One region of the Paenibacillus enshidis genome, then DNA from elsewhere that is predicted to be linked to it. Evidence: riboswitches for the same ligand, from Rfam matches in the RefSeq annotation. Region 1 holds a riboswitch; the other holds the start of a gene.
The links. A riboswitch is a leader RNA that binds a small molecule or an ion and turns the genes downstream of it on or off. The one in region 1 is predicted to bind glycine.

Region 1 (8,502 bases):
ATTCCGATCCCGGATTTTTTCTCCAGCTTGACCCCATTGGGCTCCAGCCATTTCTCCACCGCGCTCAGCTCGCGCAGAACGGTTCTCGTGCTGACATTGATGCGGGCGGCAATGTCGCCCGCAGTCACCTCTTTCGTCTGCTGCAGCAGGAATTCAAGAATTTCGCTTTGTCGTTTGGTAATATTCATGATACCCGTCCCTCCCGATTCGCCCTTGAACTGCCTGTGCCATTGACCTGAAAAAGCTTTGCCAAAAGGCAATTAAGATTTATTTTTTCAGACGTTCAACCAATTCCTCATATTCAGGGCTCTTCAGGAAGTTGTCGATGGAAATATGCTCCGCCTTCGGCGCAACCGTTTTGGCACGGTCAGTCAGCGTTTTCTGTGTAATAACGATGTCGGCGTCCTGCGGAATTTCGCTGATTGCCGTGTTCGTTACGACCACATCCACGCCGGCCTCCTTCATTTTCTTGCGGAGGATGGATGCGCCCATTGCGCTTGATCCCATACCCGCATCACAGGAGAATACGATTTTGTTGACATTTGTTTTCACATTGCTGGAAGCTATTGCTGCCGCACGATCCGCTTCACGGTTATCGGCAGCCACGGCTGCATTACCTGTTTTGCCTTGGTTCTTCATATCTTTCATGCGTTCAGACGCATCTTCCAGGTTATCATCTGTTTGCTTGCCTGTTTTCAGCAGAATCGCAGCAATGACGAAGGATACAACAGCTGCTACAACGACACCTGCCAGCATCGGCAGATAACCGCCTTTTGGCGTCATAAGGAAGTAAGCGAAAATACTTCCTGGCGAAGGAGCTGCTACCAGACCGGCGCCTGTAATCATAAATGTAAACGTACCTGCAACACCGCCTGCCATTGCGGCCAGGATCAAAATCGGTCTCATCAGAATGTACGGGAAGTAGATCTCATGAATACCGCCAAAAAAGTGGATGATCGCTGCACCTGGAGCGGAAGCTTTAGCCGTTCCGCGACCCAGGAAGCAATAAGCAAGCAGAATGCCAAGACCTGGACCAGGATTGGACTCCAGCATGAACAAAATCGATTTGCCCATCTGTGAGGCCTGCTCGGTTGCAAGTGGCGTCAAAATGCCGTGATTAATAGCATTGTTCAGGAACAATACTTTACCCGGCTCAATGAGCAGGTTAACGAGCGGCAGAAGTCCTGCATCCATCAAAAACTGTACACCAGCAGATAACACACTGCTGATCGCTTGAATAACTGGACCTATAATTGTATGCGCAAGCAGTGCAAGCGCCCCACCGATAATACCAGCGGAGAAGTTGTTGACCAGCATCTCAAAACCGGACTTTATTTTACCTTCAACCGCTTTGTCAAACTGTTTGATTACCCAGGCACCAAAGGGGCCTGCAGCCATTGCGCCGAGGAACATCGGAATGTCTGCACCGACAATGACACCGATGGTCATGATCGCGCCGACCACGCCACCACGCTGACCATGTACCATAGTACCACCCGTGTAACCAATAAGCAGCGGCAGCAGGTACGTAATCATTGGACCGACCAACGCTCCAAATGTTTCATTCGGGAACCAGCCTGTTGGAATAAAGAGGGCCGTGATTAACCCCCAGGCGATAAATGCGCCCATGTTTGGCATAACCATGCCGCTCAGGAAGCGTCCGAATTTTTGCACTCCAACGCGCAAGCCTCCGCCGCTTCCGGACTTAGCGTCCACTGAACTCATGTTAAAAACCTCCTCAATGTATTGAAACCTTAACAAGGATTCGTCAAAATTTGCTACTAAAACGAAGTAATTTGTCGCTTTTTGCGATTTTGTCAAACCCTTAGGTAAAAGGCCTCATATCCTTTTGCTTACCTTCATCCTAATTGAAAACGGTATCTCCATCAATAAAATGAAAATGCAGTTTCGTCATCAACGTTGATGACAGAATTTAAATTTAAGATTTTCAGGGGAATTTGACCCTTATGCCAATCGCAATTCCTCACACGACCAAAGTCGCATGTCTCCTGCGCGGTTATGAATATAGCCTAACCTTAATATAAACTAAGTTCCCCTGTATTAACCGTAATTCCCCTGAACATAATGTCTTTGCTCCAAATTTTTCGGATAAACGACAAAAAAGCATGACTGCTGTATCCCTCATGTAGGTATCAGGCTGCCATGCTTATAAAACATGCTTGCAAAAACGAATATACGCTTGTATATACTTTATGCGATTTTCTTGAAAAAAGTAATAAATAGGACAAATGCCCTATTTTTGAGTGAATGTTTCATTAAGCTTCTTCCACAAGACGACTGTACGCCTCTGCGCTCAGCAGCTTGCTCACCGCGTCATTAACATCGCCATTCACCCGGATTTCAAGCATCCAGCCATCCTCGTACGGAGAGCTGTTGACCAGTTCCGGCGAGTCCTGCAGCGACTCGTTCACTTTAATTACGGTGCCGCTTAACGGCGCATACAGGTCAGATACGGTTTTTACCGACTCGATCGTGCCTACGCTTGCACCGGCTTCCAGAGATGTTCCCTCCCCTGGCAGCTCGACAAAGACAATGTCGCCAAGCTGATGCTGCGCGAAATCGGATATGCCGACAAGCAGGGTACCTTCATCCGTAATTTTTACCCACTCATGCTCTTCGCTGTACAAATAGTTTTCTTTAACTTCGCTCATGTATACCGCTCCATTTCCACTGGAATTTCACACCATAAAACATTTCATTGTTCCCTTAAACTGTTCTTTGCAACTTCTCGTTTTCAACGTAAGATTAAGCCAAGCAAGATTTAAATGTCAATATAGCTTACAGAAAACCGCGTATTTTTTTCCGGATAGAAGCACTTTAGGAAGGGTAATGGCTTACATTTTGTAATCAGTCCTAAAAATATGACAAATTTATTGACATATGTCCGGTGATCGCGTATTAATGGTTATAGATTGAATAGCGGATGAACGTATAGGGAGAGATTACCGACATTCCGGGAAAAATGATGCGCCAAGGCGGCATCTGAACAGGCCCGAGCGGGGCGGCAGCATGGAGGGTGAGCCAGACCCGTGCTTGCTTTGCACCCGCGGAATCAGCAGGTAACGCCGAAGGAGTAAGCCGACGAGCGGTGAATCTCTCAGGCAAAAGGACCTTTACCGGACGCGACTCTGGAGAGAATCCGCGGCAGCGGGTCACCCAAGGGGAAACCTGTAATCATGCAGGGCAACTCTCAGGTATCAAGGACAGAGCTGAAGAATGGCAGGGCTGGGCAGCCATGCACCGTTCTTTGGCCTGTCCTTTTTTTGCTTTTTCATAAGCTATGCCAACTCTTTTGCGAGGTGAATTGTATTGACTGCATTGAAAAGAACACCGCTGTACCCGCTGTATGCCGGATATTCCGGCGTGCGCTGCATTGATTTTGGCGGCTGGGAGCTGCCTGTCCAGTTCAGCGGCATCCAAAAGGAGCACGAGGCCGTACGGGAACGTGCCGGACTGTTCGATGTCTCCCATATGGGAGAATTCAACGTTACAGGCACGGGAGCCGAAAGCTTTTTGCAGCGCGTAACGACCAACGATGTTTCCAAACTTGAAGACGGGCAGGCCCAGTATACGCTGATGTGTTATCCGGATGGAGGAGTCGTGGACGACCTGCTTGTTTACAAACGCAGTGTTGATTCCTATATGCTCGTCGTGAATGCCTCTAATATCGCAAAGGATTGGGAGTGGCTTCAGCAGCATAAACCGGATGATGCGCAAATGGAGAATATATCGGATCAAACTGCGCTGCTCGCCCTTCAAGGTCCTGCAGCAGCAGAGATCCTTTCCGTAGCCGTAGATAGCAATGTCGCTTCGCTCGGCTCCTTCCGCTTTATTGAACACGCCGGCTTATTCGGCGCATCCGCGCTTGTATCCCGCACAGGATATACAGGTGAAGACGGCTTCGAGATCTACTGCCGTGCTGAGGATGCCCCGCTGATTTGGCAGGGGCTGATGAAAGCGGGAGAAGCTCACGCGCTGGTGCCCACCGGGCTGGGTGCACGGGATACGCTGCGCTTTGAAGCAAAACTGCCGCTGTACGGTCAGGAGCTGTCTGCGACGATTTCCCCGCTGGAGGCGGGACTCAGCTTTTTCGTCAAGCTGGATAAAGGGCCGTTTATCGGACAGGAAGCGCTGCTTGCGCAAAAGGAGCAAGGGACTCCTCGCAAGCTCGTCGGTCTGGAAATGCTGGACCGCGGCATTCCACGTTCACATTACCCGGTATTCTTAGAATCAGAGCAGATTGGCGAAGTGACGACAGGCACACAGTCCCCTACTCTGAAGCGGAATCTGGGGCTTGCGCTGATTGACAGCCGTTTTGCCCAGCTTGGCACACAGGTTGAGGTGGAAATCCGGGGCAAACGCCTCAAAGCTGAGGTAGTCAAGGCACCATTCTACAAACGCACAAAATAGAGATAATCGGAACAGACCGGATATTGAGAGGAGCGCAGTCATGAATCAGCACAGATACTTACCGATGACCGAGCAGGATCGCGCCGAGATGCTTCGTACCGTCGGCGCCGACAGCATGGAGGACCTGTTCAAGGATATTCCCGAAAAAATTCGTTTCCAAGGTGAGCTTCCCGTTTCTTCCAGGCTGGATGAGCGGGCTCTGACCCGTCATATGTCGGCACTGGCCGGCAGAAATGCCAGCAGCGAGACCCACGCCAGCTTTTTGGGCGCAGGCATCTATGATCACCATATTCCGTCCGTGATCAATCATGTCATTTCCCGCTCGGAATTTTACACCGCCTACACCCCTTATCAGCCGGAAGTCAGCCAGGGCGAGCTGCAGGCCATTTTTGAATTTCAATCTTATATATGTGAGCTTACCGGCATGGCAGTAGCCAATGCCAGTATGTATGACGGCGCAACCGCGCTGGCCGAAGCAGGCAATCTGGCGGCAGCCGCCACGCGCCGCAAACGAATCGTCGTATCCCGCTCCGTTCATCCGGAGGCGCGTCAAGTGCTGAATACTTACGCACATGGCCTTAACCTGGAAATTGTGGAAGTGGGCTGCAAAAACGGCGTGACCGATCTTGAAGCGCTCACGGCAGCGGTAACAGAGGACACCGCCGCCGTGCTCGTGCAGAACCCCAATTTCTTCGGTTCTATTGAAAATATTAGGCCAATGGCCGATTTAATTCATGCACAGAAGGGTCTGCTAGTGGTCAGTTCCAATCCGCTCTCGCTCGGGCTGCTTGAAGCGCCGGGCAAGCTGGGGGCCGATATCGTCGTCGGTGACGCGCAGCCGCTTGGCATCTCCTCTTCGCTCGGCGGACCAACCTGCGGTTATTTCGCCGTATCCCAGGAACATATGCGCCGCATTCCGGGAAGAATCGTCGGCCAAACGAAGGACCGCAACGGCAAACGCGGCTTTGTCCTTACCCTGCAGGCACGCGAGCAGCATATCCGCCGCGAAAAAGCGACGTCAAATATTTGCTCCAACCAGGCGCTGCTTGCACTCTCCGCGTCCGTCTATATGTCCGTCATGGGCAGAAGCGGCATGGTCGAGGTGGCTGAGTTGAATCTGCATAAAAGCCGGTACGCCCTTGAACGTCTCACATCCCTGCCTGGAATAAAGACGGCGTTTACTTCCCCGACATTTAATGAGTTCGTGCTCATCCTGCCGGGGGATACAGATATGCAGACCTTGCAATCACGTCTGCTGGATGCCGGTTTTATCGGCGGCTACGATCTGGGCAGAGATTACGAAGAATACAAAAACCACATGCTGATCGCCGTAACGGAGCAAAGAACCAAAGAAGAGATTGACCAATTCGCATCGGTGCTGGAGGAATTGCTATGACTCAATCCGAACAAGATATGCCGCTGATTTTTGAACTGAGCCGTCCGGGCCGGGTTGCGTATTCACTGCCCGCATGCGACGTACCGCGCCGTCCTGCTGACGAGCTCATTCCTTCCGAGCTGCTGCGCAGCGAACCTGCGGCGCTGCCGGAAGTCTATGAGGTTGACGTCATCCGTCATTATACCGAGCTGTCCCGCCGCAACTTCGGGGTGGATAACGGTTTTTATCCGCTTGGCTCCTGTACGATGAAATACAACCCGAAGGTAAACGAAGATGTTGCCCGTTATTCCGGACTGGCGAAAATCCATCCTTACCAGCCGGAAGAAAGCATTCAGGGCGCACTTGAGCTGTTGCACACATTGCAAAACGATTTAGCCGGGCTTACAGGCATGGATGCCGTCACGCTGCAGCCTGCTGCCGGAGCTCACGGAGAGTGGACCGGCCTGATGATGATCCGCGCTTATCATGAAAGTCGCGGCGAGCGCCGCAGCAAAGTGATTGTGCCCGATTCCTCGCACGGAACGAATCCGGCGAGCGCCACGGTTGCCGGATTCGAGACGGTCACGATTCCATCAACCGCCAAGGGACTTGTTGACCTGGACGCTCTGCGCGCCGCCGTTGGCAGCGACACCGCCGCTCTTATGCTGACAAATCCGAATACTCTTGGACTGTTCGAAGAGCAAATCACGGAGATTGCGGAGATTGTGCATGAAGCCGGCGGACTGCTCTATTACGACGGAGCCAACTCCAACGCCATTATGGGCATTACCCGTCCGGGGGACATGGGCTTTGATGTCGTGCATTTGAATCTGCACAAAACGATGAGCACCCCGCACGGTGGTGGCGGCCCGGGAGCCGGCCCGGTCGGCGTCAAAAAGCTGCTCATTCCGTTTCTGCCAAAACCGCTTGTCGTCAAAAACGAGGACGGAACATACAACTGGGATACAGAGCAGGCTGATTCCATCGGCCGTGTCAAAGCATACTACGGCAACTTCGGCATTCTCGTCCGCGCTTATGCGTATATCCGCACCTACGGGCCAGAAGGCCTGCGTGCCGTATCAGAAGACGCTGTGCTGAATGCCAATTATATGATGCACCGGCTGGCACCTTACTACGAGATTCCGTATCCGGGTGTCTGCAAGCATGAATTTGTCATGTCCGGCCGTGGCCTGAAAAAATACGGCGTCCGCACCCTCGATGTCGCCAAACGACTGCTCGATTTCGGCTACCACCCGCCGACCGTATACTTCCCGCTGAACGTGGAGGAATGCATCATGATTGAGCCGACCGAAACGGAAAGCAAGGAAACGCTGGACGGCTTTATCGATACGATGATCCGCATTGCCAAGGAGGCGGAGGAGAACCCCGAGCTGGTGCTGAACGCCCCTTATACCACAACGGTCACACGCCTGGATGAAACGACCGCGGCGCGCAAGCCTGTTTTGAACTGCGCCTGCAGTTAATCCATTCCCCATTTCTGGGTGTCCCAAAAGGTCCATGGACCTTTTGGGACACCTTTTTGAACGTTTGAGACGCTCCAATAACGAAGTATTCCTCCAATCGCTATTACCTCCCAATTTATGGTAAATGATGTGTATTTCCTCGTTTTCGCCGTAAATCTCATTAACATCGACAAGATCTCATTAAGTAACATTGCATGTTACGAATATACAATTATTCCTAAAATGGTTCTTTTCCCCTATTCACGAGGTAAAAAAACCCTGGTAAATTGTTCTCATATAAAAAAATTAATTAAAATTTTGACATCTTACGACAATAGTAAACTCATTAAAAAGTGCGGACGAAACTGCAAGAGCAATGTTGGCCATTGTTACGCCAGTAAGCCGCCTAGTTTCGGAATACGACGGAAACCTCCGTCTTATTCATATTATTCCACGAAAGATTAGGGGGGTTGCGTGCAAATAAAGGCGGCACTTGATTGATTACTAGTGGTGAATGTTGAGCAGACAGCCTTACAAAAACTTTTATTATGAGACCGACAACTATGAAGGAGGCTAACTATGAGTAATCAAAGAGGAAATTACATCGACTTAACGGAAACGGTAAGCCTGTCTGAACCAGCGAGGCCGTACAGCCAATATGCGCCGGACATGCATGTTTCGGTCGGCTGTATCCCGTGTACCAGAGCCCACTTGTCGGCGGTTTCCGCTGCGCTCAAAGCCGGAGATGCAGAGACCGCCCGTGAAGAGATCGCCGCTTTGTTGGAGTACGATTTAACACCGGAGAAGCTGGCCGCCACACCGGAGAAAGACCGTGAGGTTTTAGCCAAATATGCGGCAAGTATTTCCTCTATTCAGAAAAAGTTAGCCGAACCTGTACCGGAGTTGACTGCGATCGCTGCATCACTCAAAGAAGCGCTCCGCTTCGCCAGAGCAGACGGTTTAGAGCATCCCGAAGTTCAAATACGGCTTGAACGATCAGAAGAACATGCGAATGGCTTGGAAAGGATTCGTTTCGCGCCTGAGAATCTGCAGCTGCTGGACGCGAAGATGCGCGAAGAAATTAAACAGGTGCTGCCTGAAATCCGTGAAGCGCGCCATAAACTTTTGAATGGTATTGTCACACCGGATGACCTTGAATGGGTGGCAGCCCGTTATGCTCAAATCTCGCGTAAAGTCAACGAAGAACCGGATCCGGAGACATTAGAACTTGCC
Region 2 (8,502 bases), on a different contig from region 1:
GAATCCGGCGGCAAAGCGCAAAGCGCGCTGGATGCCATCAAGGAACGCGGCAAGCTCGTTGTCGGCGTAAAGAGCGACACCAAGCTATTCGGTCTGAAAAACACCGGCACCGGTGAAATCGAAGGCTTCGACGTGGATATCGCAAAAGCGATCGCAAAGCACATTTTGGGTGACGAATCCAAGATTGAATTGAAAGAAGTAACCTCCAAGACCCGCATTCCCCTCCTGCAAAACGGCGAAATCGACATGATCGTCGCAACGATGACGATTACGGAAGAACGCAAGCAGCAGGTTGACTTCAGCAACGTATATTTTGAAGCAGGCCAGTCCCTGCTCGTTCCGAAGGGAAGCCCGATTACTGGCGTAGATTCTTTGACCAAAGGCACAACCGTGCTCGCCGTTAAAGGCTCCACCTCCGTAAAAAATATCAGGGAAAAGGCTCCGGAAGCCGAAGTGCTTGAATTTGAAAACTACCAGGATGCATTCAACGCGCTGAAAGCCAATAAAGGCGACACCCTGACAACAGACAACGCCATTCTGCTCGGAATGCAGCAGCAGGACCCGAACTTCGAGCTGGTGGGCGGCAACTTCACGGACGAACCCTACGGCATCGCAGTGAAGAAAGGCTCCAGCGATCTGCAGCAGGCGGTCAACGATACGCTGGCTGACCTGAAGTCAAGCGGTGAATATGACAAACTGTATGAGCAATGGCTTGGCGTTAAACCTGAATAAAAGAATGGCGGAAGGAGCCGCAGCAGCGTGCTCCTTCTTTCTTGCCATCGGTTAACGGAGGTGTGATCCGACATGCTAACTTTTGACATGAATATCCTGTTCAATTATTGGAACCTGTACATGGAAGGCTTCCTGAACACGATCAAGGCCAGCCTGATTGCGCTTGCGGCAAGCTTTCTGCTCGGCGCCCTGATTGCCGTTTTCCGGATAGCACCCTTCAAACCGCTGAATTGGCTTGGTGCCGTTTATGTGGAAATATTTCGCAATATCCCGTTACTGATTACGGTCTATCTGTTTTATTACGGTCTGGGTCCCCTGGGCATCAACCTTGACGGTTTTAAATCAGGTACCATCGGATTAAGTATTTACACCGCCGCTTATATTGCGGAAGCCTTGCGTGCCGGTATTCAGACGGTGCCCAAAGGCCAGATGGAAGCCGGCCGCTCGTCCGGCTTGACGTACAATCAGACGATGATCCATATCATTCTCCCGCAGGCCATCAAGATCGCGCTGCCGGCCATCGGCAATCAGTTCATTAACCTGTTCAAGAACTCATCCATTCTCGCTGTCGTGGCCGCTGCGGATTTGATGCTGATGTCCGACCGGATCAATTCGGAGACATTTTTGCCTGTCAGCGTTTATGCATTCACCGCTTTATTATATCTGGTCGTCACCCTTCCGCTCAGCTTTGTCATGCTGTACATGGAAAAACGGCTGGCCAAAACAACTTAAGGAGGGATGCCTGTTATGGATTTTGCTGGATTATTTTCCGGGCCTAACGTCAAATTTATACTGCAGGGCTTCCTCCTTACGTTGGAAGTCGGCATCTGGTCCATTGCCATCAGCACAATCGTGGGTATTATCTTCGGGATTCTGCGTTATACTCGAATCCCCGTGATCTCGCAGGCGGCTGCCACCCTTATTGACCTGATCCGCAACCTGCCGCTTCTGCTCATCATTTATTTCCTGTTCCTCGTCCTCAAGCCGCTCGGATTTGATGTTGAATTGAAATGGTGTGCCATCATCGGCTTGTCCATTTTCGAAGGCGCCATGATTGCCGAAGTGGTGCGCAGCGGCCTGAAATCGGTCGATAAGGGGCAGATTGAAGCTGCAAGGTCGTCCGGACTGAATTACACCCAGACCTTGTGGCACATCATTCTCCCGCAGGGCCTGCGGCGCATGATACCTCCGCTGGTCAGCCAGTACATTTCATTGATGAAGGATACTTCGCTGGCAGTCATCATCTCGCTGCCTGAGCTGACGCACAGCGCACAAATTGCCGGTGCCCAGAATCAGTCATTCGTTATTCCGGCCCTGCTGTTTGCGGCGTTCCTGTACTTTGCTGTAAACTATAGCATGTCGCTGATTGCCAGGAAGCTGGAAGTGCGGACCCACTGAGCAGCCATGGGCCAGTGAGCATTGACACGCTGACGGCCATCCTTTACTCTTAATTTAAATCATTGAACTGAATACCGCCGCGGATGAAGCTGACGGGAGAGACCTGATCCACAGGAGGATACAGGGCACCGAAGGAGCAAGCTGCACGGCACCCGGCCGGCAGTTAATCTCTCAGGTACATGTACCGCCAGCCGACGCAGCTCTGGAGAGAGCATTTTTGAAGCCACCCAAGGGGTAAGACGGGCCAGTGCCCGTCGGAAACTCTCAGGTACAAAGGACAGAGACAAGGGACTATTCCTTGTCCTGTCCTTTTTTTGTGCTTACATATTACGTAAGTAAATGAATACTGCACCATATCAGGAGGAATGGATATGCGCTTCAAGGATGTGTTCTCCATCATAGGACCGGCCATGACGGGCCCGTCAAGCTCGCATACCGCCGGTGCCGTTCGTCTTGGCCGCATGGCCCGGCACTGGCTTGGCGGAGTGCCTGAGCAGGCCAAAATGACGCTGTACGGCTCTTTTGCGGATACTTACAAAGGGCATGGCACGGATCTGGCCCTGCTGAGCGGTTTGCTTGATTATGATACCGATGATGCCCGCATTCCCGATGCCGAGCAGTGGGCGGAGCAGGCCGAGATGACATTTGAGTTTGTTGCCAGCAGCCTCCCCGCTCCTCATCCCAATACTGTCCGGTTTGAACTGCAGCGCGGCGGCGAAAAGCGCACGCTGCTCGGTTCGTCCATTGGCGGGGGAAATATAAATGTGCAGCAGCTCAATGAGTTCCGTGTCAATTTGACGGGCGAGCTCCCGGCATTGATCCTGCTTCATTCCGACAAGCCTGGCATGCTCGGGGCTGTAACCTCCGGGCTCGGGGCTGCCAGCGTCAATATCGCTTATATGCATGTGGACCGCAAAGGGCGGGACGGCGAGGCTTTAACCGCAATTGAGACGGACAGCGCTGTCCCTGAACAGGTCATCACACAGCTACAGTCATTAGCCCATATGTACGAAGTAAGAAGGATCGATATCCGCAACAAAAACAGGCGGCTGCCATAAATGCCAATAAAGGAGCAAAATAAGCGATGCGTTTCAGTCATCTTCACGAAATCAACGAGATCTGCCGGCAAGAGTCCAAGGCCATCAGCACTTTAATGATCGAAGAACAATCCCGGGAGACGGACACGCCTGCCCAGGACGTGATCAGCCAGATGGCCGACTATTACGAGGTGATGAAGGAAGCCGTGCGCCGCGGCCAGACGGAGGATACCGTATCACGCAGTGGCTTAACGGGCGGAGACGGCAAACGGGTGGCGGATTATCTCCGGTCGGGTGAAACCTGCTCAGGGGAAGCCTCTGCCCTCGCCATGGCCTATGCCCTTTCCGTCTCAGAGGTGAACGCCTCCATGGGGCGAATTGTCGCTACACCTACGGCCGGCTCCTGCGGTGTCATTCCAGGGGTGTTCATCAGCGCCCAGGAGCGATTCGGATGGCCGGATGAGCACATGGTTCGCGGCCTCTTCACGGCGGGAGCCATCGGTTACGTGATCGCCAACAATTCATTTATTTCCGGCGCCGAAGGAGGCTGCCAGGCCGAGATCGGCTCCGCCATTGGCATGGCCGCAGGCGCCATGGTCGAGCTGCGCGGCGGCACCCCGGAGCAGGCGGTTCATGCGGTCGGCCTTGCCTTGAAAAATACGCTGGGCCTCATCTGCGATCCTGTAGCCGGTCTCGTCGAAATCCCCTGTATCGTCCGCAACGGGCTCGGGGCGGTTACGGCTCTGGCTGCGGCTGATATGGCACTGGCAGGCGTACGCAGCGCCATTCCATCGGATGAAGTCATTGATGTCATGCTGGAAGTCGGCAGCGCCATGCCTGTCAAGCACCGGGAGACCGCCAAAGGCGGCCTTGCCCAGACCCCGACGGGCCGGCGGATGACAGAATCGCTGGCCGGCAGCCGCAAGGCAGAGCCAGGGGATAAGCGTTAGTTTCGTTCTCTGATTCAGCAACGTTTAGCAACGTACAACGCCCGCCATCGTGCAATATAACGGAAAAAGGCCGCTCCCGTTTCACCGGGAGCGGCCTTTCTGCTCATAAACCCATTATTTTTCTGTTACATTGACAACAACCTTGGCTGTCTTGCCGGCAAACTTCAGCGTGATGTTGGTTTTCCCTTTGCTGATGCCTTTAATCACTCCGTCTTTGGCTGTAGCCACCAGAATTCTGGAGGAGGTCCACACTCCTTTTTTCGTTACATCCCCCTCTGTGCCGTCCACATACGTAGCCGTTCCGGCCAGTTGCACCTGCTGGCCGACAGTAAGGTTCAACAATACCTCGCTGGTCTCAAGGTATTTCAGCGCATCCACCGTAACTGGCACTTTGACCGTTTTACCACCGTATTTTGCCGTAATACTGGTCTTGCCGTATCCGGTTGCCGTTACGGTGCCGCCCTTCACGGTGGCTACCTTGTAGCTGCCTGTTGTCCATTCGGCTTTGTCCGTTACGTCGATTGTCGAACCGTCGCTTAGCGTGGCTGTAACTTTAATATTATCCGTTTCACCCGTTTTCAGTGAAAGGGTAACTTCGGATGCTGATATTTTTGTGGCCGTGTCTACGTAAACCGTTATGGTTACCTTTTGACCGCCATATTTTGCTGTAATATTTGCTTTGCCTTTTTTATATGCGGTGACATTACCGTTCTTGACGGAAGCAATCGCCGCACTGCTTGAAGACCATTCCGCGTCTTTCGTTACATTTCTTGTATCGCCCTTCGAATTCGTTGCTGTGAGCGTAATCAGCTGGGGGTCGTCTCCAGCCGACATGACGATCAGAAATTTATCAGCCTCAAGCTCACTAGCAAGCCCTACTTCTACTTTAACGGTCGCTTTCAGACTTCCATAGGTAGCCGTTACAGTGGCTTCACCCTCGGCCATGCCTGTGATCAAGCCTGAAGAATCAACTGTCGCAGCTTTAGCGCTGCTTGTGGTCCATTCCGCTTCATTGGTCACATCTTCCGTTGTTCCATCTTTATAAGTTACCGTGAGCTGTTGCTGGTACGTATCATCAATATCGAGAACGAGTGATTTGGATTTCACTTCCAGCTTCGCAGGTTCGCCAACTGTGACGGTAACTGTGGCTGTTTTGCCGTTGTAGGTTGCGGTAATGATCGCAGTTCCTTTTTTGTAAGCCGTCAGCTTGCCTTGGTTCACATATACAATACTGTCATTATCGGATGTCCAGGTTGTACTATCGGTTACAATTTCCGTCGATCCGTCTGTATAAGTTACCTTGGCTGTCAATTGAACCGCCTGCCCGTTCTCGGACATGGAAATTTTCGAGCTGCCGATGTCCAAATGGGATGCTGTCTCCACATTGACGGTGATGGTAGCCGTTTTACCGCCATATGTCGCTGTAATCTTGGCGGTCCCGGAGCTATATGCCGTAATCAGTCCACCGTCGGACACAGAGGCAACCGCTTCGTTGCTCGATGTCCAGGTGGCCTGGCTTGTAACATCGGTTTCGTTTTCATCCTTCAATACAGGCTGGTGGGTGCCTTTGACAGCCAGATAGACTTCGGACTTGTCCACGCTCAGCGTGTTGACTTGGCCCACCTTTACAGGCAGGGTTGCCGTCTGTGTGCCATAGCTTGCAGTAATTGTCGTCGTCCCTGCACTATACCCGATCACGAAGCCGTCTTTCACATCTGCTACGGACGGGCTGCTGGACAAGTAAGAAGCGCTTGCTGTCACATTTTTACGGGTACCGTCCGCAAATGTCGCGGTCAGCTCCAGCTGCTGCTTCCCGCCAACGGAATCAAGAATGGCCTGGCTCTGACTAAAGTCAAGATAGCGGGCAACCTCCACACTTACCTTGACCGTTGCCGTTTTATCGCCATATTTGGCAGTGATCGTGGCTAATCCTGCTTTGTTGGCTGTGACCTTGCCCTTATACACGCTGGCAATGCTCTCATCACTCGATGTCCACTGAGCGTCAGCGGTAACATCCTTGGCCGCGGCCTCAGGATAAGATGCGGTCAATTTAAGCTGCTTCTCTCCGCCAATCCCGAGGAACAGATCCTCATTGTCTACGGTCAGCTTGCTTGTTTTCTCGACCGTTACGTTGATGGTGGCTGTCTTTGTTCCGTACTCGGCTGTAATGACTGCGGTCCCCTGTTTATAAGGTGTAATGCTGCCTTTCAGCACATCGGCCACCGCTTCATCACTGGAGGACCACTCGGCAGCGGCCGTTACGTCCTCGGTTGTTCCGTCAGGAAAAGTAGCAGTCAACGTAACTGTCTCCGGACCCTCGCTAAGCAAAAGGGAGACATCCGTGGTGCTTGGCGTAATGCGCTTCACCACATCCACAGTTACCTCTACCGAAACGGTCTGCTTGCCGTATACGCCGGTAATGGTTGCCTTACCGGCCCCAATACCGGTCACTGCGCCATTCACGACCGTAGCGACAGCGGCGTTGCTGGATGTCCATTCCGCCTGATTAGCCACCTTATTGTCTGTCGTATTATCACTGTAAGTGGCTGTAAGTGCAATTTGTTCAGATGCTCCCTTGCGAATATTCAGGCTCGTTACATCTGCGGTCAAAGCTTTTACGTTCTTGGTGACTGTAATGGAAGCCGATTGGGAAAATGCTTTGCCGTCCCCGTCCTTGAAAATGGCAACGATCGTTGCCGTTCCTACCGACTTCGCGGTAACTGTACCGTTATATACGGAAGCAATGGAAGTGTCGTCACTTGTCCAATCAGCATTAATCGTTACGTCCGAGGTTTTGGCATCGCTATATACGGCTGTAGCGTTCAGCTTTAACGTCTCGCCAACCATCAGCTGGGCGCTGTTCGCTGAGAGAACAATTTTCGAAACAGTTGTACTTGCAGCCCATGCCGGTGCGGCACCAACGATCAACAGCAGGAAGGTCAGCATGATCGCGAGCGGTTTGGTCAAACGGTTCCTCAAATGATTTACCTCCGATATATGTTTATTCTTTAAACTTCATAAGTTCATATATCGGTAGATGCTGGGAAGAAATTAAGATACTTTAGTCCTATTTTGACTTCAATTATGGCATAAATGAACTCATTCAAGACTTAGCCGAAATCACCCGCCTGCTTTCATACCCAATCTGTATTCCGTCGGAGTCATGCCGCACTTGCGGCGAAACACCTGTGTAAAATGCCTGACATCATGATATCCGATCCGGTCGGCAATGTCGGCCAGCTTCAGCTGGGGATCAAGCAGCAGCTTTTTGGCCTGCTCCATGCGCAGGCTGATGACATAATCCTTGTAGCCCTGGCCGGTCTTTTGTTTGAACAGCTGGCTGAAATAGACGGGATTCAGGAATACGACCGATGCTACTCCCTCAAGAGACAAATCCTCTGTATAGTGGGCACGAATATATTGCAGTGCCACATCTACCGTATGAATCCCCTCCTTCAGAGATTCATCTCCGCCGGATACCAGACTGCCCTCCAATGAACTGCGCAGCGCCGCAACCGCATCGGGAATGCCCGCAAAATCATGGTGCGGTCCGGAAACCGCCGCCTGAAAGGGCAGCTTCAAATATCGCCGCAAATGCTCCTTCACCTGGCCGACCAGCCTGCTTGCTTCCGATTCATCCTGAAGGCGGGCAATGCCGAGCAGGCTATACCGGTCCAGGCTGACGACAAAGCCATGACCGGCCGTGTCCAGCAGCTCAGAGAGCACATTTTCAACAATAAAATGCTCCAGATGATTCTTTCGCTGCACTGCCTCCATCCCAACCATAAAAAGGTGGAATTGCGGGTAATTCTCCACGAAAGGGCGAATATCCAGCTTGCCCGTATCCAGACCGAGCGCGTAGCGCTGAAATACGGCTTCCCTCAGGTAGCCCAGACTGGATTTCAGCAGCTTGCCTTCCTTCATTCGCTCAGATTCGGCCTGCACTTCTCCTGCCAGCGTCTCCACACACTCCAGCAGCTTTTTTTTGCCGATCGGCTTCAGCAGATAATCCTTTGCGCCAAGTCGTACCGCCTTCTGGGCATATTGAAATTCCGAGTGCGCGGAAATGACCACCCACTGCAAATGCGGGTGCTTGCGCTTGGAGATCCGCATAAACTCAAGACCGTCCATACCCGGCATCAGGATATCGGTGAGCACAATATCCACCGGATGCTCAGTCAGAATACCCGCTGCTTCCTCCGTGGAAGCGGCCGCATAAATACGGCTGTCCGGCCAGGCCTGGTGAAGGGTGCGCCCAATCCCCTGGCGGATCGTATGCTCGTCATCAGCTATCAGTATATTCATCGCTTTTCCTCTCCTTTGGAAGCGGAATGGTTACGGTGATTACAGTTCCTTTCCCGGGTTTTCCTGCGATACCAAGCCCA

Region 2: another riboswitch for glycine. It lies ahead of sdaAB (L-serine ammonia-lyase, iron-sulfur-dependent subunit beta); the one in region 1 lies ahead of gcvT (glycine cleavage system aminomethyltransferase GcvT).

Annotation. Positions count from the first base shown of each region.
Region 1 covers NZ_JBHHMI010000012.1:75,354-83,855, reverse strand. The annotation lists gene ACE41H_RS15040 (BglG family transcription antiterminator) at 1-188, opposite strand, end outside; gene ACE41H_RS15035 (PTS mannitol transporter subunit IIBC) at 268-1,725, opposite strand; gene gcvH (glycine cleavage system protein GcvH) at 2,277-2,672, opposite strand; glycine riboswitch at 3,025-3,144, shown strand; glycine riboswitch at 3,145-3,238, shown strand; gene gcvT (glycine cleavage system aminomethyltransferase GcvT) at 3,331-4,431, shown strand; gene gcvPA (aminomethyl-transferring glycine dehydrogenase subunit GcvPA) at 4,472-5,827, shown strand; gene gcvPB (aminomethyl-transferring glycine dehydrogenase subunit GcvPB) at 5,824-7,290, shown strand; gene ACE41H_RS15010 (hypothetical protein) at 7,849-8,502, shown strand, end outside.
Region 2 covers NZ_JBHHMI010000021.1:48,062-56,563, forward strand. The annotation lists gene ACE41H_RS19230 (ABC transporter substrate-binding protein) at 1-732, shown strand, start outside; gene ACE41H_RS19235 (amino acid ABC transporter permease) at 805-1,464, shown strand; gene ACE41H_RS19240 (amino acid ABC transporter permease) at 1,480-2,130, shown strand; glycine riboswitch at 2,214-2,327, shown strand; glycine riboswitch at 2,331-2,413, shown strand; gene sdaAB (L-serine ammonia-lyase, iron-sulfur-dependent subunit beta) at 2,502-3,188, shown strand; gene sdaAA (L-serine ammonia-lyase, iron-sulfur-dependent, subunit alpha) at 3,215-4,117, shown strand; gene ACE41H_RS19255 (Ig-like domain-containing protein) at 4,232-7,096, opposite strand; gene ACE41H_RS19260 (response regulator) at 7,238-8,422, opposite strand; gene ACE41H_RS19265 (cache domain-containing sensor histidine kinase) at 8,403-8,502, opposite strand, start outside.